2 regions of the Neobacillus sp. 204 genome follow, and region 1 is predicted to be linked to the other one. Evidence: riboswitches for the same ligand, from Rfam matches in the RefSeq annotation. Region 1 holds a riboswitch; the other holds the start of a gene.
What was found. Region 1 has a riboswitch for S-adenosylmethionine ahead of mtnK (S-methyl-5-thioribose kinase). Riboswitches for the same ligand answer to the same signal wherever they lie in the genome.
Positions count from the first base shown of each region.

Region 2: linked by a shared signal. The riboswitch ahead of ACJ004_RS10825 (methionine biosynthesis PLP-dependent protein) and the one ahead of mtnK (S-methyl-5-thioribose kinase) in region 1 are both predicted to bind S-adenosylmethionine.

Region 1 is NZ_JBJORY010000001.1:295,825-308,256, forward strand. Features, by position in the region: gene ACJ004_RS01530 (L-lactate permease) at 1-1,454, opposite strand, end outside; gene ACJ004_RS01535 (FadR/GntR family transcriptional regulator) at 1,773-2,501, shown strand; gene ACJ004_RS01540 ((Fe-S)-binding protein) at 2,676-3,392, shown strand; gene ACJ004_RS01545 (LutB/LldF family L-lactate oxidation iron-sulfur protein) at 3,426-4,850, shown strand; gene ACJ004_RS01550 (LutC/YkgG family protein) at 4,853-5,572, shown strand; gene ACJ004_RS01555 (2-oxoacid:acceptor oxidoreductase family protein) at 5,924-6,937, shown strand; gene ACJ004_RS01560 (thiamine pyrophosphate-dependent enzyme) at 6,937-9,231, shown strand; gene ACJ004_RS01565 (DUF2087 domain-containing protein) at 9,360-9,944, shown strand; gene mtnK (S-methyl-5-thioribose kinase) at 10,040-11,224, opposite strand; SAM riboswitch class I at 11,328-11,479, opposite strand; gene ACJ004_RS01575 (carbon-nitrogen family hydrolase) at 11,548-12,330, opposite strand.
Region 2 is NZ_JBJORY010000004.1:285,761-298,192, forward strand. Features, by position in the region: gene ACJ004_RS10815 (bifunctional homocysteine S-methyltransferase/methylenetetrahydrofolate reductase) at 1-1,685, opposite strand, end outside; gene metC (cystathionine beta-lyase) at 1,682-2,875, opposite strand; gene ACJ004_RS10825 (methionine biosynthesis PLP-dependent protein) at 2,875-3,987, opposite strand; SAM riboswitch class I at 4,079-4,194, opposite strand; gene ACJ004_RS10830 (pectate lyase family protein) at 4,447-5,436, shown strand; gene ACJ004_RS10835 (YveK family protein) at 5,543-6,289, shown strand; gene ACJ004_RS10840 (CpsD/CapB family tyrosine-protein kinase) at 6,282-6,926, shown strand; gene ACJ004_RS10845 (oligosaccharide flippase family protein) at 6,979-8,436, shown strand; gene ACJ004_RS10850 (O-antigen ligase family protein) at 8,618-9,694, shown strand; gene ACJ004_RS10855 (glycosyltransferase) at 9,728-10,780, shown strand; gene ACJ004_RS10860 (sugar transferase) at 10,903-12,303, shown strand; gene ACJ004_RS10865 (glycosyltransferase family 2 protein) at 12,367-12,432, shown strand, end outside.

The sequences.
Region 1 (12,432 bases):
ATTTTTTGGAGGTTACCAAATAATAAGTTTGCAGAAGTATCAGAACCAGTAATGAACACTCCAAGCCAGCCAAGGAAAGGTGAGAAAAACGGAAATAGTAATGAACCAGTTTTGGCTAGTGTCATTCCGAGAGTTGTACTCATTCCAGATGAATTGGTTACATAAGCGAAACCAACAACGGCTGCAATTGTAATTACTGGATATTTTAATTCATTAATGGTTTCTCCAAATGTAGCAATCCAATTTTTCCAAGAGATGCCGACAATGAATTTTGTTAAGATTGCCGCGATAAGGATTGCTGTACCTGCGGCACCAAGAAGTTCAAGTTTATAAATTGCAGGAATCGGTGCATCAGCCGAGTTGATTATTTTATTGTTAATTAATGGAACATTTGGAATAAATGTTAGTGCATGTCCGATGGTATTAATAGCTTTTAAAATTGCATTTGCACCTTCATAATGGCCAGTTAACGCAAGTTTAACTGTCGGCATGCCCCATAATGTAATAATTGCAGTTAATAATAGGAAAGGTGACCAAGCCTTGAAAATTTGTCCACCCGTATGTTTTACTTCTTGGGTTTTAAGTTTCCTTGCTGATGTAGCAGCAAGTTCTTGCTCAGAAGTAAAACGGAAGATAGTTTTTGGTTTCCAGAATTTTAAGAAGACAGCAAGTGCGAATAATGAAACCAAGGCTGATAAGATATCGGGAAGTTCTGGTCCCATAAAGTTAGAAGTAAAAAACTGAGTACCAGCAAATGCTACTCCTGAAACAAGAATCGCTGGCAGTACCTCTTTTGTCTTTTTCCAGCCTGCCATGATAAATACAAGATAGAATGGGATAAAGACTGATAGAAATGGCAACTGGCGGCCAACCATTTTGGAGATCTCTGTGGCGGCAATACCAGTTGGACCTTCCATGGCAATGATAGGGGCACCAATAGCTCCGAAGGCAACAGGTGCAGTATTAGCAATAAGACAAAGCCCTGCAGCATATAAGGGATTAAACCCTAAACCGACTAAAAGTGCAGCTGATATGGCAACTGGTGCTCCGAAACCTGCAGCACCTTCAAGAAATGCTCCAAAGGAAAACGCTACCAATAAAGCTTGCAAACGGCGATCCTCGGTAATAGAAACGACGGAAGTTCGAATAATATCAAATTGTCCTGTCTTTACAGTTAGTTTATACAGGAATACTGACGTAATGATAATCCAGCCAATGGGCAGTATACCATAAACAGCACCTTGTGAGGCAGACATAAATGCCATACCCGCTGGCATTTTATAAGCGAAAATTGCAATCACTAAGGCAATTGCAAGCGTCGATAATCCAGCTAGATAGCCTTTCATCCGTTTAATAGCTAAAGCCCAGAAAAAGTAAAGAATAGGAATTAGTGCAACAACCGCGGAAAGTGCGAGATTATCTCCCACAGCGGTAAAATTTTGAGTAAATGTCATATTAGCTTAATCCCCCCGAATTAGCTTATTTTAATTTGTTCCCTAAGTAATAATGTCTACCCTCCTTTATATGAGTAACCGCTTTCAAATGGTGATTAGGTCATCAGATGATTAGATGTTCATGCTGCTAAAAAGAATTATATGGACGAATTGGTAAAATTTCAATCTTTTTTTGCAAAATTTATTTTTTACGATATTATCACGTTATAAATAGCGGAAAGCTTTGTTGAGTAGAAAATAGATTACAGATGCAGATTTTTGAAAAAACTGTATAATAAAGATGCGTCTGAGAAACGAATGTTGTAAGGGGCTGGATTAGTGAATTATAAAAAAATAAAACCCAAAAAAATATATGAAGAAGTAGCAGAGGCTATTTATGAAATGATTCGAACAGGTCAGGTTAAACCTGGTCAAAGACTGGATTCTGTCCAACAGTTGGCTGAAAATTTCCAAGTGGGGCGGTCTGCCATCCGTGAAGCTTTAACTTCATTGAGAGCGATGGGGCTTGTTGAGATGAAACAAGGGGAAGGCACATACATAAAGGAATTTGAAACAGACCAAATTACTTTTCCACTATCGACAGCGATTTTAATGAACAAAGAAGATATTGCCCAACTATTAGAGGTTCGTAAGATTATTGAAATTGGTACTGCAGCGGCGGCGGCTAAGAAAAGAACGAGTCATCATTTGGAAATGATGGAGAAAGCGCTTGAAGAGATGAAGAGTGCACAAGGGAATGAAACACTTGGAGAAAAAGCAGATCTAGAATTTCATTTAGCCCTTGCAGATGCTGCACAAAACTCTTTGCTGCTTAGCTTAATGAATCATGTCTCTGGATTAATGGGTGAAACCATGAAAGAAACACGGAGGGTTTGGCTCTTTTCCAAGCAAACCACTGTGGAACGCCTTTATGAAGAACATAAGGAAATATATGAAGCAATTAAAGAGCAAGATGAAGAAAAAGCTCGGAAGTTAATGCATGTTCACTTGGAAAATGTGGAGGCCATACTGCAAAAGTATTTTCAATCTGCTCATTTATCTATATAAATTAGTACTATCAAATATAGTGAAGTAAAAAAAAATTTTGTGGAAGCACTTTCAAAAAGAACTACTTTTATTGTAGTATGATAAATATAAAAAAGTAGTTTTTTTTCATCGAGTCATCAGATGACCAGTTCATCAGAAGGTTAATGAAATTTGATTTAGGAGAGGAAGACAAACATGAAGGTTACACTTTTTGCAACTTGTATTGTAGACATGTTTCAAAGTAATGTAGGGAAAGCCACGGTCGAACTACTTGAAAGACTCGGATGTGAAATTGATTTTCCTGAATCACAGGTTTGTTGTGGTCAACCGTCATATAACAGTGGGTATGTTAAAGAAACAAAAGAAGCAATGAAACGGATGATTGACACATTTATAGATGCTGAGTACGTTGTATCTCCATCAGGGTCGTGCATAACGATGTTCCACGAATATCCTCACATTTTTAAAGGAGATCCTGTTTGGGAACCAAAAGCAAAAAAATTGGCTGAAAAGTCATTTGAACTTACACAATTTATTGTTGATGTTTTGAAGATTGAGGATGTTGGTGCTCGCTTTGAAGGAAATGTAACCTATCATACCTCTTGTCACATGACAAGATTATTAGGTGTTAAAAAAGCTCCTATGATTCTATTAAGTAATGTAAAAGGTCTAAAATTCACTGAACTACCTGGAAAGGAACAATGCTGTGGGTTTGGTGGCACCTTTGCCGTTAAAATGGCGCAAATATCAGAGCAAATGGTGGATGAAAAAGTCCGCCATGTGGAAGAAACTGGCGCTGAGTATCTAATTGGTGCCGATGCAGCCTGCTTAATGAACATTGGCGGACGGATTGATCGTGTAGGAAAGCCAATCAAGGTGATGCATATTGCTGAAGTATTAAATAGTCATTGATTTATTAATCTAGAAGGATGGAGGAATAGCTGTATGGCAATGAAGATTAGCACGGATCAATTTAAAGAACGTGTTAGTAAAGGGATTCATGATGACTTCATGCGTGGTGCCGTTGCTGGAGCACAAGACGGTATGGGCGTAAAAAGACGTTTGGCAACTGAGGAATTAGGAAATTGGGAAGACTGGCGCTCGCATGGGGAAGAAATCCGTCAACATGTACTTGAAAACTTAGACTATTATTTAGATCAATTAAGTGAGAATGTGGCCAAACGTGGCGGTCATGTATTTTTTGCACAAACAAAAGAAGAAGCAAACGAATATATACGAAGTATTGTCAAAAAGAAGGAAGCCAAGAAAATTGTTAAATCTAAATCAATGGTTACTGAAGAAATCAGTTTAAATTCCATACTGGAGCAAGAAGGCTGTGAGGTAATCGAAACCGACTTAGGTGAATACATTTTGCAAATTGATGACCATGATCCTCCATCACATATCGTCGTGCCAGCATTGCATAAAAATAAAGAGCAAATTCGAGACGTGTTTACGGAAAGGTTAGGTTACACCAAAACATCAAAACCAGAAGAATTAGCATGGCATGCACGTGAAATGCTCCGCAAGGAATACTTATCAGCAGACATCGGAATTACTGGCTGTAACTTTGCTGTTGCAGAAACGGGATCTTTTAGCCTCGTAACGAACGAAGGAAATGCTGATTTAGTAACAGCATTACCTAAAACGCAAATTACAGTTATGGGAATGGAAAGATTGGTCCCAACCTTTGAGGAGATGGAGGTTTTAGTTAGTTTATTAACTAGGAGCGCGGTAGGTCAGAAATTAACTAGTTATATAACTGTATTAACAGGACCGAGAGAAGCATTGGATGTTGACGGTCCGGAGGAATTTCACCTTGTCATTGTTGATAACGGAAGATCCAAGATTCTTGGCGGAGAATTCCAGTCAGTATTACAGTGTATCCGTTGTGCTGCATGTATTAATGTATGCCCAGTCTATCGACATGTAGGCGGACACTCCTACGGCTCCATTTATTCTGGTCCCATCGGCGCAGTCCTATCACCATTATTAGGCGGATACGACGAGTTTAAAGAATTGCCTTACGCTTCGACCCTATGCGGTGCTTGCACAGAAGTATGTCCAGTAAAAATACCGTTACATAACCTTCTGCATAAACACCGTGAAGTTATTGTTGAAAAAGAGGGAAAAGCACCAATTTCCGAAAAGCTGTTAATGAAGGCGTTTGGATTAGGGGCAGCATCACCAATCATGTACAATATCGGGTCTAAGCTGGCACCCGCTGCTATGAATCCTTTTACAGTTGGAGAGAAGATATCAAAAGGACCAGGTCCGTTAAAGGCTTGGACAGATATTCGAGATTTTCCGGCACCAAATAAAGAGAGATTCAGAGATTGGTTTAAAAACCGTGAAAAAGGAGGTAAATAATCATGGTTGGGACGATTCACAATCGAGATAAATTTTTAAACCAAATTGCGAGCCGTCTTGGACGCCCGCGAATTTCCTCCCAGGTTGAAAGGCCGACTTGGAAATTTCAGCCCCAATATGACGTTTTAAAAGATGCTAGACAGGACGAGTTATTAGAGGTGCTAAAAGAACAATGTAAGAAAATTCATACAAACCTTTATGTTACTGACAGTAAAGATTTATCATCGACTCTAAATGAAGTAGTTTCAGGATATGGGGGCGGCCCAATTGTAACATGGAAAGATAAACGCTTTTCAAAATGGGGGCTGGATGCACTGTTAAAAAAGGAATGGCCAGCTCAAAATATTGAAGTTTACGAATGGGATCATAACAAAGGGAAACAAAACATCGCTAAAGCTGAAAAGGCGAATGTGGGAATAACAATTAGTGAAGTAACACTTGCTGAATCTGGTACGGTTGTGTTGTTTAGCGATGAGAATAAAGGAAGAACGGTCAGCTTTTTACCTGCTACTTATATTGCCCTTGTCCCGAAAAGTACTCTTGTTCCACGGATCACACAAGCTGCTCAAAAAATGCGGGAGATTCATAAGCGTACTGGTCATGTTGCTTCGTGCATCAATTTCATAACAGGGCCTAGTAACTCTGCGGATATTGAATTGAATCTTGTCGTTGGAGTGCACGGACCAGTAAAGGCATCGTATATTGTCATTAATGATCTATAAATATTTCTAAAGGTCTGTATCCTAATATCGGGGTGCAGGCCTCTTTTTATTTTTTTTCTTGTTGTTATATAACAAAAAATAATCTGTTATATAATTATAAACTGTTGTTTAAATCATATATAGTAACGTTTATGAGATAAAAAATTGATGTGTTATAAAACTTTTTTCACTGTGTTTGACTTTTATCACAGATTAATAAAAATAATTGTCTTACAATGATTGAGGGGAGTTAAATTTTCTGTCTATTTCTATAATATTTTTTACGAGATGTCTAGCTGTTGTGCCTATGGACTCAGGGTTATAAGCCCCAAGTCAAGGTGCTTCAGCTTTTCAAAATTGGGGAGGGACATTATGTCAATTTTACCGAAAAAAAACGAACTAGGATTCTTTGAAATTCGTTTAGAATCAATTGGAGGACTCGGAGCTAACTTAGCTGGAAAAATGTTAGCGGAGGCAGGCGTTCTAAGTCTTGGCTTAAAGGGAGCTAATTTTTCATCTTACGGGTCAGAAAAAAAGGGTTCTCCAGTTAAGAGCTTCATTCGCTTTTGTGAACCAGATGTAGAAATTCGCGACCATAGTCCAATTGAACAACCACATATTGTTGGTGTTTTCCATGAAGCATTATATAGAACGGTTAATGTTGTCAGCGGATTAAATGCTGATGGAATCGTTCTAGTTAATACATCTAGAGATTTTGATGACGTAAAAAAGGATTTACAATTGGAATACGGAACACTTGCAATTGTAGATGCGCTATCCATTGCCGTTGAGGAAAAAACTAAAGTAAATACAGCCATGCTTGGTGCACTATATCGTATTTGTGACTTTTTAGATCCCGAATCAATGAGAGATGTCATTCGGAAAACGTTTACGAAGAAATATCCGCATCTTGTTGAACCAAATATACGTACCTTTGACCGCGGTTACAATGAGGTTCAATTTAAAACATATGAAGTACCAGCTGGGGCAGAAGGGAAAGCCTTTACACGTCCATTGCCACTGCTAGGATACATGACTCAGGAAATTGGTGGGGTCATGGTTTCTCAAGCTAATAGTATTTATAAAGATTTAAGTGGTTCACGCCAAGGATTCCTTCCAGAGTTCCAACAAGACAAATGTATTCACTGTGCAGCTTGTGACAATGTTTGTCCGGACTTTTGTTTTGTTTGGGAAGAAGGAGAAGATAAGCGTGGCAGAAAACAAATGTTCCTTCAAGGTATTGATTATCAATACTGTAAAGGCTGCCTGAAATGTGTGGAAGCCTGCCCAACAGATGCACTAGGTGATCTTCGCGAATTACTTGGGTATGCAGATGACCATCGTGTAAAGCAAAACTTTCCTTATATTGCAGGAGGGGTCCAATAATGGCTATTTTAGAAGATAAATTAACAACCAAAGAAGTTGCAGAACAAATTTCAACATTTGAATCTGGAAATGAAATGGCTGCAATGGCTGCAGCACAAATCAATTATCATATTATGGGCTATTTCCCAATTACCCCTTCAACAGAAGTTGCACAATTTTTAGATCAAATGAAAACACGTGGAGAACATGATATTAAGTTGATTCCTGCAGATGGTGAGCATGGTTCAGCAGGTATTTGTTATGGGGCAGCGGCTACAGGTGCACGGGTAATTAATGCAACAAGTGCAAATGGATTCTTATATATGCTTGAACAAATGCCAGTACAATCAGGTACTCGCTTTCCTATGGTGATGAACCTAGTTACTCGTGCTGTAAGTGGTCCACTAGATATTCGCGGTGACCACTCCGACTTGTATTATGCTTTAAATACCGGCTGGGTAATATTAACTGCAAAAACACCTCAAGCTGTTTATGATATGAATATCATGGCGTTAAAAATTGCGGAACATTCTAAAGTTCGTTTACCAGTTATTGTAGCTTATGATGGATTCTTTACATCCCATCAAAAACGTCGCGTTGAATTCTTTAAAGACCGCAGAGTTGTGCAGCAATTTGTGGGTGAGTGTCCAACAGATTACAACTTTGTTAGAGATTTGAGGGAACCAGTAACGATTGGTGCCCATATGAGTGGTGATGATTTCCTCAACAATCACTTCCAACAGTCAGAAGCAATGTACAATGCTGGCGAAGTATTTAAAGAGGTTGCTGAAGGATATGCGAAGCTTTCCGGAAGAGAATATCCTGTATTAGATTTATATAGAATGGAAGATGCAGAAGTAGCACTATTCCTATTAAACTCTGCTGCTGAATCTGCTAAGGATGTTGTGGATCAACTTCGTGCAAAAGGAATTAAGGCCGGGGTTATCAGCCCGAACATTATCCGTCCGTTCCCTGCAAAGGAAATTCGTGAAGCACTTAAGAATGTAAAATCCTTATTGGTTGGGGAACGTGCGGATTCCTACGGGGCAAATGGTCCTAACCTTACCCATGAAGTGAAATCTGCACTTCAAGATGACAAAGACAACAAGACGATTGTGTTGAGCCGCGTATTTGGTCTTGGCGGTAAGGATTTCTATGCAAGTGATGCACAGGCTTTTTTCGATATGGCACTGGATACAATGGAAAAAGGCTACGCCGAAAAGCCATTTGATTACTATGGTCATATCCCTGGCAACGCAGAGAAAATTCTTAAGCCAGTCATTTTACCACAGCATGGTGATGTCTTTAAAACCGGATTAATCGATGTGAAAATGGATGAAGAAACAAATAAATTAAAGGTGAAAATCCCACCGCTGCGGGCCTTAACTGGTAAACCAAAACGAATTGCTTCAGGTCATGGGGCTTGTCCAGGCTGCGGAATTTTTGCAGGTCTTGAGTTGTTCTTTAAAGGAATTGAGGGAGACATTGTTACTCTATTCCAAACAGGCTGTGCGTATGTAACAACAACATCCTATCCAAGTACATCCCATAAGCAAACGATGATGCATAATTTATTCCAAAACGGTGCTGCTACGCTTTCAGGTACTGTTGAAGCGTTCATGGAATTAAAACGCCGCGGTGAAATTGAGGTATCGGATGATGCTACATTTGTGATGATTACTGGTGATGGCGGGATGGACATTGGTATGGGATCAGCTATCGGTACGGCTCTTCGTGGTCATAAACTAATTATGCTTGAATATGATAATGAAGGTTACATGAATACTGGCTCACAAATGTCCTATTCGACTCCTATTGGTCATATGACAAGTACTTCAGGTGTAGGAAAAACACAGCGCGGAAAGGCTTTCCATCATAAAGATACAGCGCAAATTATGGCATCTACCAATATTCCATATGTGTTTACTGGTTCCGAAGCATTTCCGCAGGATTTAGTTAAAAAAGGTGCGAAAGCACAATGGTATGCACAAAATGTAGGTACTGTTTATGGGAAACTTCTCATCACATGCCCACTTAACTGGAAATCTGATGATCGTTTCGGCACAACCATTATCGAAGCTGCTGTTAATTCTTGTTTCTTCCCGCTCTATGAAGTGGAGCAGGGTGTTACAACTATTACTTACAATCCAGAAGACAAGAAAAAACGCATTCCGCTTTCGGATTGGTTAAAATATATGGGCAAAACAAAACACCTTTTAAAAGATGAGAACAAGCCAATGCTAGAAGAGTTTGAAGCTGAGGTTGAGAAAAGATGGCAGCGTCTAAAAGCAAAGGATGAAAATCCAATGCTGTAAATAGAAGAGTATCTTAAAAACACTTCCTTTGGGGAGTGTTTTTTTACTGGTAATTGACAGGATTTAATTAATTTGATATATATCTAATTAGATGATTATCGAATTTGTATAATGGGGGGAATACATTGATCCAATTAGATAGGGTGGTTGCTTTTTATAAAACAATGGGAGATCCAACACGAATTAGAATTGTGGCTATATTGGCAAAAGGTCCACTCCATGGACAGGCAATTGCTGGAAAACTCGGCTTGTCTGCTCCTACCATCACGCATCATTTAAAGAAACTACGGGAAATCCATGTAGTGTATGACAGAAGAGTCAAGAACACCATCTACTTTTACTTAAATGAATCGCTGATAAACCAGCAGGCAAAGGTGTTTACAGAGTTGTTAGAAAAAAAGGGTGAGGAGTTGGATGAAATGGTCGAGTCGAGTCTTGAGAGACAAAAAATTATCGAAAATTTCTTTACGAAAAATGGGAAACTAAAAAATATTCCCGCCCAGCGTAAGAAAAAATTAATTGTGTTCGAGCACATAATACGCGGGTTAAAAATAGGTGAAAAGTACGAAGAAAAACAGCTAAATGAGTTTATAAAACAATTTCATGACGATTATGCCACTATTCGCAGAGAATTTATCATTAATCACTACATGTTTCGTGAAAATGGTATTTATGAACTAAATCCAGAGGAAATGTGGGCAACAATTGACTAGAAAAGCAATCCGCTGTGGATTGCTTTTCTAATGTCTAGCTCCAGCGCCTAGGGGCTCGGGGTCATAAGCCCCTGTGCAAGGCGCTTTCGCTTTTCTTATTGTAATTGCTTTATCGTTGCAATAAATGCTGTAAGATTCTTGATGTCTTTTCGTTGTTTAATGAGGACTTTTCCTAGTTCTAGGGTTTTTTGTTTTGCAGCAATTCGTGTATGTTCATTCTCAATCCCATCTAAATCGGCAACATGTGCCAATCCAATCTGTCTTCTGATTAACTCACAGCCAGCAAATCCAAGTGAGTCCTCAAAAAGTTTTGTTAAATGGTAGTTTAAGAAGGTAGAAGTTTTTGCTGCTTCCTCTTTATTATCTGTATTCCATAAACGTGTATAGTGCTCTTCAAATACCTTCCATACCGTTTCAATATGATTGATAAAAAGGTCCCGTTTTTCAACATTTGCAATTACTTGGAAAAGTAGATTCGCAAATACTTGACCAATATCGAAGCCGGCAGGTCCGTAGAAAGCAAATTCAGAGTCGATTACTTTTGTTTCAAAATTATCGGCAAACAAACTTCCGGTATGTAAATCACCATGAAGGAGTGCTTCTGCCTCTGTTAAAAAACTTTTCTTCAAAACACTGACATGAAATTTTAGTTCATCATCGTGCCAAATTGCTTCGACAGCAGGACGGAGACCCTCTTCAAATTCGTTGGTGTCTGCATTAAAATACGGATCGGTGAAAATTAAATCCTCAGTAATTTTGCAAAGTTCGGGATTGATAAACTGTTGGACATATTCCTTTTTTATGGCTGGGCTTAATCCATAATCAGAAGTGTAAAATAATGTTTTTGCAAGGTATTCACCAAGATGTTTAGAAATCAATGGATAGGTTTCACCTTTGATAAAGCCAGTTCTTGCGATGATTAGATGGGAAAGGTCCTCCATTACAGTGACGGCAAGCACGTCATCTGTGAAAAAAACTTCTGGTAGATAAACAGGAGCAATTTGCCTGAAAATTTTTAAGGCATCTGCTTCAATCTTTGCTCTTTTCAGTGTTAATGGCCAGCTTTCACCCACTACTTTTGCGTAGGGGAGAGCTTGTTTGATAATAATACTTTTACCTTCTAAATCATCAACAATATGAAAAACAAGATTGAGATTGCCGTCACCAATTTCCTTACAGGATAGTTTAGCATACCTAGTAAAAATATTTAATTCAAGTGCTAGTTCAATAGCACTCTCGCTTGTTAAAGGCTGGTATGTTTTCTGCTTTAGTAGACTCATTAGGGTTCCTCCTTGTTTTTGAAGGCCTATTTATGCACGCAGGCAATAAAAAAGCCTCTTTCTCATCTGAAAGAGGCTTGGGAAGACAATTTGTCTGTCGCACCTCTTATCTCTCAGAAAGATCATCCTTCTGTTGGAATTAGCACCGTGCCTTAAGGAGATTCCAAGCGCATTAAGCGCTCCATTTTACGATCGGTTTAAGGTCGGTTGCTGGGCTTCAAAGGGCCAAATCCCTCAGCCAGCTCATGATAAGAGAAAATCTATTCAACTGGTAAAAATCATATCAGTAACAAAATGATATTGTCAATATTTTTTGAAAATTATTAATAGTATTCTGGTTTTCTATCTGTGAAAATTGGGATCTGCTTGCGAACAGCCTTAACTAAGTCCATGTCAATCTCTGCTGATAAGATTTCTTCACTTTTGCCGGCTTCCGCTATGACCTCTCCCCACGGATCAATAATCATCGAGTGCCCGGCGAAATGGTTATTTGGGTCTTGACCGGAACGGTTACAGGCGATAACGTAACATTGATTTTCAATCGCTCTGGCAATTAATAATGCTCTCCAATGAGACAAGCGCGGTGCTGGCCATTCCGCCACCACAAACAGTGCCTCAGCCCCTTCTGCTGAATGAGCCCGTATCCACTCTGGAAAACGGATGTCATAACAGATCGTCCCGGCAAATTTATGATTTTCCAATTGAAAAAGTCCTTTTTGGGATCCTGCTTCTAAATATACATGCTCATCCATTAGCTTAAAAAGGTGAAGTTTACTATAACTGTGGACGAGTTTGCCTTCTTTATGGATGATGATCAGGGTGTTTTTTACACCGGTTTCTTCACGGTTGGCTACCGATCCTCCGACGAAATTCACTTGGTATTTTTGGGCTGCTTTTTGAAGAAAATCAATTGTCTGACTAGCATTATTGTCGGCAATTTCATTAAGACGGGTTAAGTCATACCCTGTCGTCCAAAGTTCTGGAAGGACAATGATGTCGGGTTGGTCAGTTACTGCTTTTTCAATGAGTCTTTCTGCCGATTGATAGTTTTTATTTGGATCACCAAAGACGATATCCATTTGTAAACATGAAATTTTAAATTTCAAAAATCTCCACCTCGTTTGAACTTTCGGAATTTTTTCTTTACAAGCTGTTATAAAAGTTATATCATTTGTGACTAGAATTTCACAATAAATTATCTTTTTATA
Region 2 (12,432 bases), on a different contig from region 1:
GCTTGAAGGGGATTGTCGTTCAAGCTTGCCATTCGGTTTCGGATTGAATCAGCAATTTTGATCCCCGGCACTTCGTTATGAAGGAACTCGGCATTTTTACTGCTTGTCAGCGGCATAAGGCCAATATAAATAGGTGCATCGAGATGTTTAGTATTTTCATAGACTTCGATTAATTTTTCCTCCGAAAAAACAGGCTGGGAGATAGAGTAATCTGCTCCGTATTGTATCTTTTTCTCTAATCGCTTTACCGCTTTTTCAACGGAACGAACATTTGGGTTAAAGGCTGCGGCAATGCTAAAAGCAGTTTTTTGTCCCAAATCCTTTCCGGAAAAAGATAAACCTTCATTTAATTGTTTAATCATTTGGATTAACTCAAAAGAAGATACATCGTAAACAGAAGAAGCTCCAGGGAAATCTCCTACTCTTGCAGGGTCACCAGTGATTGCTAATACATCACTCATCCCAAGCGTATGAAGGCCCATTAGATGGGACTGTAAGCCGATAATATTGCGGTCACGGCAGGCAATATGAATCAGCGGGCGCATTCCTAATTTCTCTTTCACCAAATATCCCAAAGATTCATTAGAGATACGGACTGTTGCAAGAGAATTATCCGCTAAAGTAATCGAATCAATTCCTGCTTCCTTCAGTGCTTTGGCTCCCTCGAAGAACTTAGTTGTATCTAGTTTTCTAGGAGGGTCTAATTCTACGATCACCGATGGTCTTTCTTTTACGATTTCTTGCAGGGGAGTGAACTCCCTTTCTGGAGAAAGTCGATCAACGATGATGCTCTTTGGTCTTAATTTTACTATTTTTTCAGAAATCGGGATACTATTCTTTAATTCAGCAGCAAAGGCTTTAATGTGTTCTGGTGTTGTACCGCAGCAGCCCCCGATTAACCGGACCCCTTGGCTGCGGAAAGCTCTTGCAGAATTTCGAAAATATTCGGCATCCCCCTCGTAATGAAATTTACCATCTGTATAGGCAGGGAGACTGGCGTTTGGGTAAGCAGATAAAAAAGCATGTTTAGGTAATTCGATTTGTTCCAAGGCCAATAACATATGATGAGGCCCCAGACGACAATTAAGTCCAACAACATCAGCCCCAAGAGCTTCAAGTCGTTTTAAGACGTCATTGACAGGTGTACGATCCTGTAAAAATCCAGGCTCCTGATGGGAGACCTGTGCGATAATTGGCAGTTTTGTTTCCTTTCTAGCAATAGTTAGAATGGTCTCAAGCTCTTCTAAATCATAGAAAGTTTCGAGTAATAGCCCATCTACTCCTTCCAGAAGGAGACAATACAATTGTTCACGAAAACTGCGTTTTAATTCTTCGATAGAAAGGGAATCGGGTTTAATTCCTCGATTGCCGCCAATCGTTCCAAGCACGTACGTATTGGTTTCAGCAGCAGCTTGTTTAGCTAATTGGACGGCAGCACTGTTAATTTCCTTTACATAATCCTCTAAACCATACCTCTGCAGCTTTAGGTAGTTCGCCGCATAGGTATTGGTTTGAATAACATCAGCCCCGGCATTAATATAGGCTTGATGGATGGATTGGATGTGGTTTGGCTGGGAAAGATTCAATTCCTCCAAACAGCTATCCTTACCGTAGGAATACAAGAGAGTACCCATGGCCCCATCAGCGATTAAGATTTGATTTTTTAATTTTTCTAAAAAGCTCATGATGATTCTCCTTGTTGTAATACCAAATGATTCTTACGAACATATTCTAGTGCCTGCGAAAAATCCTTAATCAGATCGTCGGGATTTTCAAGCCCAACTGATAAGCGAACAAGGCTATTGGTAATCCCGCGCTTTTCTCTCTCTTCTTGAGGCATAGCTGCATGGGACATTTTTGCCGGATAGGAAAGAATCGATTCTACCGCTCCAAGGCTGACCGCAAAAACAGGTATTTCCACGTTTGCTAGAAAAGTTCGAAGCGCATCTTCGTTCGCCAATTCAAAGGATAAAACAGCTCCAGGACCTGCTGCTTGATTCTTCTGAATATGGAATTGCGGGTGACTTTCAAGCCCCGGATAATGGACCTTTTCAACAAGCGGATGTGCCTCTAAAAAATCTGCTAGTTTAATAGCCGAATTTTGAGATTGTTCCAATCGAACATGTAGTGTCTTGATTCCTCTTAAGACGAGCCAAGCATCTTGAACACCCAAAATGGCCCCAAAGCCATTTTGCAAAAATCCTAATCTTTTCGCCAGGTCTTCGTCATTAACGACTGCAAGTCCAGCAACCACATCACTGTGACCTGATAAAAATTTCGTCGCACTATGCAAGACAACATCTGCTCCTAACTCCAACGGCTTTTGGTGAGAAGGGGTGAGGAACGTGTTATCAACAAATGTTAACGCACCCGTCTCCTTAGCAAGATTGCTTATCGCCTGAATGTCCGTTACTTTCATCAAAGGATTCGATGGAGTTTCTACATAAAACGCTTTTGTATTCGATTGAATAGCTTGTTTTACTTCATCTAAATTCGTCATATCAACAAAAGTATGCTCAATTCCAAGCCTAGTAAGAACCTGAGTGACCATCCGAAATGTGCCGCCATAGACATCTTCAGTTATAACAATATGGTCTCCAGAGGAAAGCAGAAGGAAGGCCGTCGAGATGGCAGCCATACCGGATGAGAAGGCAAATCCCTTAATACCGCCCTCAAGCTCAGCAATGACATCTTCAAGTGCTTCCCTGGTAGGATTTAAACTACGGCCATAATCATACTTGCCAAACTGATCGAAGTCCGATTGGTGGAAGGTTGATGCATGCTGGATCGGTACACTAACAGCTCCTGTTGTGGGATCTATTTTATGCTTATTATGAAGGAGTCTGGTTTCAAAGGTATATTCAGCGTGTGACATTATGCAATCACTCCTTCCTGAACTTTAGCGAACGCGTTTTGTAAATCTTCAATAATATCTTGTGAATCTTCAATTCCAACAGAGAAGCGTAATAAACGATTGCAAACGCCGGCTTGAATGCGAATCTCTTCTGGGATATCCATATGTGTTTGAGTTGCTGGGTAAGTAATGAAGCTTTCCGTTCCACCTAAGCTTTCCGCAAAACTGATTAAATTTAAATTCTGTAAAAATGGATTTACCCAAGCTTCTTCTTTTATTCTAAAAGAAACCATCCCGCCACGTCCCGGGTATAGGACATCTGTTACGGCATCATGCTGAGCAAGGAATTCGACAATCGCCTTTGCATTTTTTTCATGGCGTTCCATCCGTAGTGACAATGTTTTCATTCCGCGCATTAATAGCCACGAATCGAATGGACTTAGTACAGCGCCTGCCCCATTGTGATAAAGAGCGAGGGATTCACATAATTTTTCGCCTTTAGCAACAATGAGTCCAGCCAGAACGTCATTATGGCCTCCTAAATATTTCGTAGCACTGTGGATGACGATATCCGCTCCAAGTACAATTGGCTGCTGCAAAAGTGGAGTATAGAAGGTATTATCAACAATCAGCAATATTCCGTGACGCTTCGCAATTTCTGAAACCGCGGCAATATCTGATTGCTGCATGAGGGGATTGGTGGGAGTCTCAAGAAAGATTGCTTTGGTTTGAGGAGTAATCTTACTTTCAATCTCATCCGGACAACACGTGTTGACATATTGACACTTTAGGCCCCATTTTTTATAGCCTTGCTCTAATAAGCGATACGTACCTCCATAAAGATCCTCACTTACTAACCATTCATCACCAGATTGAAATAATGAAAGGATTGTAAAAATGGCTGCCATCCCTGAACTGCACGCAAATCCTCTGTCGCCACACTCCAAATCAGCGATGGTTTGTTCAAGGATCTGACGTGTGGGATTTCCTGTTCGGGTATAGTCAAATCCCGTTGATTGTCCAATTCCTCCATGTCGATAAGCTGTTGAAAAGTAAATAGGCGGATTAACGGTTCCTGTTGTTGTCTCGCTGCGGTTTCCAATTTGGGCAAGTTTCGTATCAATTTTGTACATGTCGACCACTCCTTGTTTAGTAAATTAATAAATAAAAAAAGCCTTTTTCTATAAGAAGAAGGCTTTTGTAAGTACGACCAAAAAGTCATTCTTCTTATCTTGCAAATTAACTGATAATTTGCAGGACTTAGCACCTTTTCAATGGACATGCCACTGATGGTTGCTGAGGTGTCGCAGGGCCATTCCCTCAACCTCTCTTGATAAGAAAATTAATATTTAGATTATTTATAAAATTTACTACAAATTGGGGGGAGTGTCAATTTATTTTATAAATAAATCAGTTTATGTCTATTTTTGTTCTTAATAAATAACTTACAAAAGTATTAGGCTGAAGTTTTTAATAGCAAAAGTGGATAATTGAAACTTTTTGAAATAGATTTGAGTAATTTTACTAGGATTGGCAAATATACTTCAATTATCACTATAAAACGCCAAATACGATGTTGTTAGGAGAAAATTATGAGTAGAAGAAGTAAAATAATATATTTTTCAGCCATTTTTTTTATTGGAGCCCTTCTTTTTTTGTTTAAGGCAGTAGAAAACATAACCATGAATAATAAAGACTACTCATATGTGAATGTGGATGAATTTGGTGCTAATGGTGAAGATTCGAAAGACGATTTCCAATCCATACAGGAAGCAATAAATCATAGCTATGATTCGAAAATTGGAAAGGTAAAGTTTAGTGGAAATAAGTCTTATATCCTAAAGAAAGGAATAGTTATAAAAGAGGGGGTTGAATTAGAATTTGGTCAAAATACAAGGCTAAGAATAGAAGGGAGTTTCCGAGCAATTGAAGTGAAAAAAAATGCATCGATCTCAAATGGAATTATTGAAATTATGGATCCTGACTTTGAATCAGATGTAATTTATTTAGACGGCATTCAAAAAATTTGGTCATGGGATAGAACCCGAATTAAAAATGTTACAATCTTAAACACTAGCGGTTCACATAAGGGTACAGGTCTTCATCTTTATGCTGGCGGCCCAGGTCATTTCATTAGTTTTGTAAATTTTACTGATTTGAGAATTGCAGGATTTCATACCGGTGTCAAATTGGAAGCTGATAAGCCAAAGGAAAGTCATAAATATAGCTTTATTAATGGCAATCGATTTATAAATTTAACATTGGATGATTGTATAAGCTGTATTGATATTAATAGCTCGATGAGTGTTCCAAATGAAAGTTCTGGTAATGATTTCAGTGGTCTTCAAATTCAAGTATCTAAATATACTAAGAAGGTAATAACAGTAAGCGGCTCTGATAATAAATTTGATGGTTTAATATGGGACGTTCATATATTAAAGGGCAATAAACCAATAATAGAATTTTCAAAAGAGTCTACAAGAAATAGATTATATTCGAATATAGGGTCAAACTTTATTAAAGATCAAGGCGTACATAATTATTATTCTTCACCGGAAGAAGACGCAATGAATTCTAAATAAAATACAATGACTACTATTTTCTGAGTGTTTGATATAAAGAAATTACTTAACAAAAGAACTAAGTTCAAATAGCATAAACTGAAAAATTAAGACTTTGGAGGTCATCATGGACGAAAGAATAGATCTAAAAAAGTTTCTTCGTATTATTAGAAAGAGAATAGTAACCATTATTCTTACGGTATTATGTGTATCTCTTTTGACTGTTGGTTTATCCCTTTTTTTATTAAAGCCAACTTATGAAGCTACTGAAAATATTCTAATTGGCAAGCTTACAAAGGATGAGGGTAATTATAGTGATACCCAAGAACTTAGTATGCTGCTTGCATCGACTATTGATTTCATAAAAAGTCCAATCGTACTAAATTCTGTTCAAAAAGAGCTTAATATCAATGATGACGAATTAGAGGAAAAGATTGTTGTACAAAACAACAGAAATTCACAAATTGTCAATGTGGTGGTAAGAGATCATGATTTGGAAAATACCAAGAAGCTTGCCCATACTATTGCTAAAACAACTGTTAATAAAATGTATGAGATGTTTAATGTTAGAGATATAAAGCTATTAAGTAATACAGATGGGGATCCTTCGATTAAGATTGTTGGGAGTTTGTCTCTAAACGTCGCAATTGGTGTAGTGGTAGGAATTTTTCTAGGAGTAGGCCTTGCAATGTTTCGAGAGTATTGGGACGATTCGATTAAAGATGTTAAAGAGATTGAAGCGATTGTGGGTTTACCAGTTTTAGGCGAGATTAATATAAAAACTAAAAAAAGAAAATCTATGAATAGAAGCAAAAGGAATAAGCGTCAGGAAGCCATCTTAAATGAAATTAAGGAGGGACAGATCAGTGTATAGGAAAAGGGATGAAACCAAAAAATTAATGCAAAGGCTTCAGCTTAATGAAGAATTAATCAGTACAGAACAAATCCGAATGATTCGTACGAATATAGATCAATTATCTGTTAGTGAATCGGTATTATTAATGATAACGTCCCCCCGTAATGAGGAGGAAAAATCGATCATCTCTTCTAAATTAGCAATTGCTTTTGTTGAGCAAAGGAAAAAGGTACTACTAGTAGATGCCAATATACGGAAACCTTCTTTAAACAATTTGTTTCAGATAAAAAATGAGAATGGATTAACAAATGTGATTTTAGATGAAGAAAACCTCGCCCTTCATATTAAAGAGACCTTTGTTCCAGGGCTATTCGTTTTGCCTACTGGTCAGATTCCTTTAAATCCAACGGAAATATGGATAACAAGTAAAATTAAAGAGTTCGTAGCAAGATGTCAGGCGGAATTTGATGTGGTAATTCTTGAGGCACCTCCTTTTTTAACAGCATCAGATTCTCATATTCTAGCAAATCAATGTGATGGTGTTATTTTAGTGGTGAAAGAAAATAAAACGAAGAAAGAAGATGTACTTCAAACAAAAGATTACTTAGATAGAAAAAACAATAGAATCGTAGGGGTCATTTATCAAACAGGATAATAGTAGGCAGTTAATCTTGGTGATCAGGCTTCATAATAAGGTGGCTATTTCGATGAGGGAATCAAAGAAAAATTCAATCGCTAAGAATATCTTACATCTATTTTATAGTACAGCATTATCTAGTGTCTTAAATGCTACGGCATTAATCGTTTTAGCCTATTATTTAAAGTCGTACGATTATGGAATGTTTAGTGTAGTGTTAGCATTTGCAATGATTATGGGATATTTTACAGATGCTGGACTAAGTACCATTGTCTTAAGGGAGGGTTCTAAGAAGAAGGTGGATATATCCATCCTAATCTCCTCTTATGTGAAAATGAGAATGGTTTTACTTTTTGCTACATTTATCTTTGGATTTATCGTTATTCATATTTCAAACTCTGGAAATAAAGAGTTAATACAAACCGCTTATTACTTAGTTATTCCGATGGTTTTAGGAATTGCGCTACAAAGTATCGGTACAACATTTTTTCAAATGATTGAGAAAATGCAATATTATGGAATGATTCGGATTCTTTCTTCTGTATGTTTAGTTCTCACCCTATCTGTTGGGATTTACTTTAGCCTAAGTCCATTGATTATTACCACTTTATATGGACTATCTTATTTTGCCGGAGGTGTGTTTGGGGTCTATCTAGTAAGTCGAAACGTTAAAATTCGATTGAAAAGTAAATTTCATAAAGGACTTTTACAAAATTTAGGATCATTCACTTTAGGTGGATTGCTTTTTGTGATGCTTCCTCATTTAGGTCCCCTTGTGTTGGAAAAGACTGTAACCCTAGAAGAAGTTGGATTATTTGCAGTAGCTTATCGAATTCCTCAAGCATTACAGCAAATCCCATTTATTATTGCTGGAGCTTATTACCCTGTACTATTTAGGTCTTTTAATAATAATCTATTAGACGATCATTTAAGATACAACATATCTCTTATCAAAATCATGGCATTGGTAGGAATGGCGATGACAATTCCTTTTTTCTATATGTCCAATGTTGTAATACATTTGCTGTTTGGTGATAAGTGGATTTCTGCATCTTTTCCACTGAAAATTTTATCTTTAATGCTAACTTTACAGGCAATTAATATTGCATTAGCAGACGGTTTAACAACAAGAGGATTACAATCACTTCGAACTACTATTCAATCCATTGCAGTAATTTCGGGTGGCATTCTATATTTGTATTTAAGTAAGTCGTTTGGTGTAACTGGAGCAGCTTTTACAGGTGTTATGATTGAAGGAATTGCCCTAGTAGGATTTTGGATTTGCATTCCAAATCGTTGGGTTATTGCAAAAAAAGCAATATGTCCATATTTATCCTTTTTTATCATTGGTTTAGGTAGTATTGAATTTTTTCTTAATTCCCATCCACTTTTAGCTGTTGTATTTAACTTCCTTCTACTAGTATTAGTACTTTTTATAGATAAAGAATTTAAGAATATAATTTATGATTATCTAAAAATAAGGATAATTAGATATAAATGGAAGGCCAAGAAATCCCAGGGGGTTTAAGATGGGCAATAATATTGTTCCAAAATCTAATAAATACAACTTCACGATCTTCTTTCTCTTTTTACTGGTAACTCTTGCAAATTACTACATTTATGTTGGGTTTGCAATAAAACCTTATTTGATCTTTTCTATTTTGTATTTATTCATTCATATCGGCTCCTTCTCCTTCTATAGGCTTCATATGTTTGAAGTAGCGATGTTGTTATTTTATTTGATGTATAGCTTTACTGGAGCCTTTTCATTATATCCAGCCTCAAGTATTAGAATTTTCATAGGAATAGTCCTATATATATCTTGTTATTTTATTATTAAGTCCATTATTGCAAGTTCAAAAGATTTGGTGGTTGAAAGGGCCATTTCAGATGTAGGAATCCTCTTTAATTTAGCTAGTCTGGTCCTCTATTTTATAGGATTAAAAAGTGTGGGATTTGTTTTTGAGGGCGACAGAATATATGAATTCGGTGTTATGTTAGATCGAGATTACCCCAGATTAATCGGGTTGATACAGGATCCTAATTTTTTTGTTTTTTATAATACTTTGTTTTTTTGCTATTACTTATGCAATTCTAATACTTTAAAAAACAAACTAGGATTAACACTTTGCTTGATTACGAATTTATTGACTTTTTCAAGAGGCGGACTTTTAATAATGGCCTTTATCTTTTTTATATATATTTTGAAAGATAATCCATTAAAACGTATAAAATTGCTGGTCGGTATCACAGCTGCTTTATCTGTCAGTCTGTACATTGCAATTGTTCATTTGAAATTCGATATATATGGGATCTTAGCATCTAGAATAGAAGACCTGTCCTCGGATGGTGGAAGTGGGAGATTAGAATTATGGGGAAGAGCCTGGGATTTTTTTGCTTCACATAAAATTGTTGGGATTGGAGCATTTAACTTTCCTGCTTACAATTCATTTCAATTTGGAGATACACTACAAGTTCATAATACATTTTTAGAGATATTATCAGAATCTGGTTTATTAGGTATTTCTTGCTTTTTCCTATTTATCATTTTAGTGTTTGTACAATTAATACAAAGTAGGACACTTAAAAATAAACCATATCTATTCTTTACCTTTATCGGGGTAATACTTCAAATGGGTTTCCTTTCGGTGATTATTAACGATATGTTCTTTTTGTATTTAGCGATATTATCTACCTATTTGCATAATGAAAAGCAGGAATTACGAAATAAAGCGAAGATGATAAATATTCTTTCGGTCTTAACTTCACTTAAACAAAGAATATAGTTGAACTAAGTTTCAAAGGAAGTGATGGAAAGCATGAACATTTTAGTCATAACAGATAAGCTAATTTTTGGTGGAGCAGAAATGTATTTTTGTAAATTAGAGAATCAATTACATGACCCTAACATAAATTTTCACTATGCTGCCGGCTCTGGAGAGCTGTATGAGAAAATCAAACATAAAAACAGCTTTAGCGAGATAAGTAGAACTAAGCATCTACAGAATATAAAAAAGCTGAAAAAAATATTGATAACTAAAGAAATAGACCTAATTCACGCGAATAGTTTGAGGATGGTCTTGTATTTTATATTTATTAAAAAATTAACTAAAAAAAATTTCAAAATTGTTTACACTAAACATAATGTAACGGTTCTAGAGGAGAAAAATCGATTTTTGTTCTCACATTTATTAAATAAATATGTTGACAGGATTATCACAGTTAGTGATTTTGAAAAATTTAATCTTGTAAATGCCGGAATAAAGCCTAACAAAATTACAACAGTTTACAATGGTGTTGATTTACAACAGTTTGTTTTCCATAGAAAAGAAAAAGGGGGAACTTTTAATGTTGGTATATTAGCAAGATTATCAGAAGAAAAAAATCATGAGTTATTTATTAATATTGCACACCAGCTTAGAGACGTTCCGAATCTCATGTTTTATATTGCAGGTGATGGTCCAGAATACCAAAAACTAAAAAACATCATCCGTTCTCTAAATCTATCTCATAGGATAAAGATGGTGGGGATCGTTCATAAACCTGAGGAATTTATTAAAAGTATGAATCTCTTACTTTTAACGTCCTATCGCGAAGTATTTCCAATGGTTATTTTAGAAGCTATGGCAGTTGGTACTCCGATTATATCTATTGATCGGGGAGGGATTAAGGAAGCTATTATTGAAAATAAGACTGGTTTTCTAATATATAATCATTCAGTAGATGACTTCTGTAAGAAAATTTTATTTATAGAATCTGAAGAACAGGTCTGGAACCAATGTATTGAAAATGCCCGTAAAAAAGTAGAAGAGGAATTTTCACTAGATCAAATGGTTAGCAATACTTTACAGGAGTACTGGAAATGTAACTAATCTCCCTAAGTATTATTTCGTAGTGCTTCTTAATTTACGTGTTCTCAATTGGGCACAAATTCGACCTTAATAAAAAATATTATCTATAATTTTCTATAAACCTTCTATAAAGGAGTATTGAAATGAATGAAAACTATAGAGGTCGTTATGTAAATATGTTCCTTGCACTTTTAGACATCACATTAGTGTATGTAGGATATGCTGCTACGATTTGGTTCTATCATGTATTTTCTATCCCAATTAAAGGACCCATATTAGATGAAGTGTGGCTGATAGTACTTTCAGCTCCTGCCTTTCTCTGTTTTTATCTTATTGATTTATATAAAGATTGGCGTCGTAAAAGTATACACAATCTAATTTATTCAGTTGTTTTATCTATGATTGTATTTTCTAGTTTCATTTCAATTGTTTCAATATGGACGCCTCTCCTATCCTTTAGGAAAAGCTTTATTATTGAATCATTTCTAATTCAAACTATTCTATTGATAGGTGTACGAGTAGGTATATGGTATGTCGGTAAGAAATTATCCGGAAATAAGAGAGTAATCATTATCTGTGAAGACGAAAAAATGGGACTGACTTTAGCTGACAAATTCCTAAACCATGAGAAAGGCTGGTTCGAAATATCCGGATTTTTAACATTATCAAATTTGGTATATCTACAAGAATATGTAAATAAATATGATATTTTTCTACTAAGTCCCACTATTAGCGGACAGAAAAAAGATGACATTGTAAGCATCTGTATCAAATATGGAAAAGAGGTATTTGTGGTTCCGCAATTATCGGAATTGTTTGTACAATCTTCTGAGGCTCAGCAGATTGATGATATGCTAGTACTTTCCATAAAACCTCCTAAATTTAGCCGGTGGCATCAAATAATAAAACGCATGTTTGATGTAATAGTCTCTTTAATTCTAATAATTATTTCCAGCCCATTTTGCCTGATTTTATTTTTATTAATCCCACTCACTTCCAAGGGACCAGCTCTTTATAAACAGGAGCGTATAGGTTTACATGGAAAGACATATTGGATTTATAAATTTAGAAGTATGATCCAAGATGCAGAAAAAAGAACAGGTCCAGTATTGGCAATAAATGGTGATACAAGAATTACATTAATTGGCAAGATCATTAGGGCTACTCGTCTCGACGAACTCCCGCAGTTATTTAATGTAATAAAAGGTGAGATGAGTTTAGTTGGACCAAGACCAGAAAGAGAATATTTCATAAATCAATTTAAAGAAAAACTCCCTGACTATACTTTTAGATTAACAGTTAAACCAGGAATTACAGGATTAGCACAAGTACTTGCTAACTATTCCACTACTGTTGAAGATAAACTACGCTTTGACTTATTGTATGTTCGCAGCTATTCATTCTCGTTGGATTTGAAAATCTTATTTCAAACGCTTAGAGTTGTTATTCAACGTGATCAAGCTCAAGGGGTAAAGGAAAAAAGTAAAACTCGCGAGCAGAAGTTAATAAACAAGTTGGAACAAAACAAAGTAATTAACCATTGAAATTCCCGTTTTAGTAAGGGGTTATTTGTGGCATTGAACATTTAATAGAAGGGGGAGTCAAGAATGGATTATTTAGCTGAAGTGGCTGTTTCTATAATTACTCCAACTTATAACGCCTCGAAATTTATT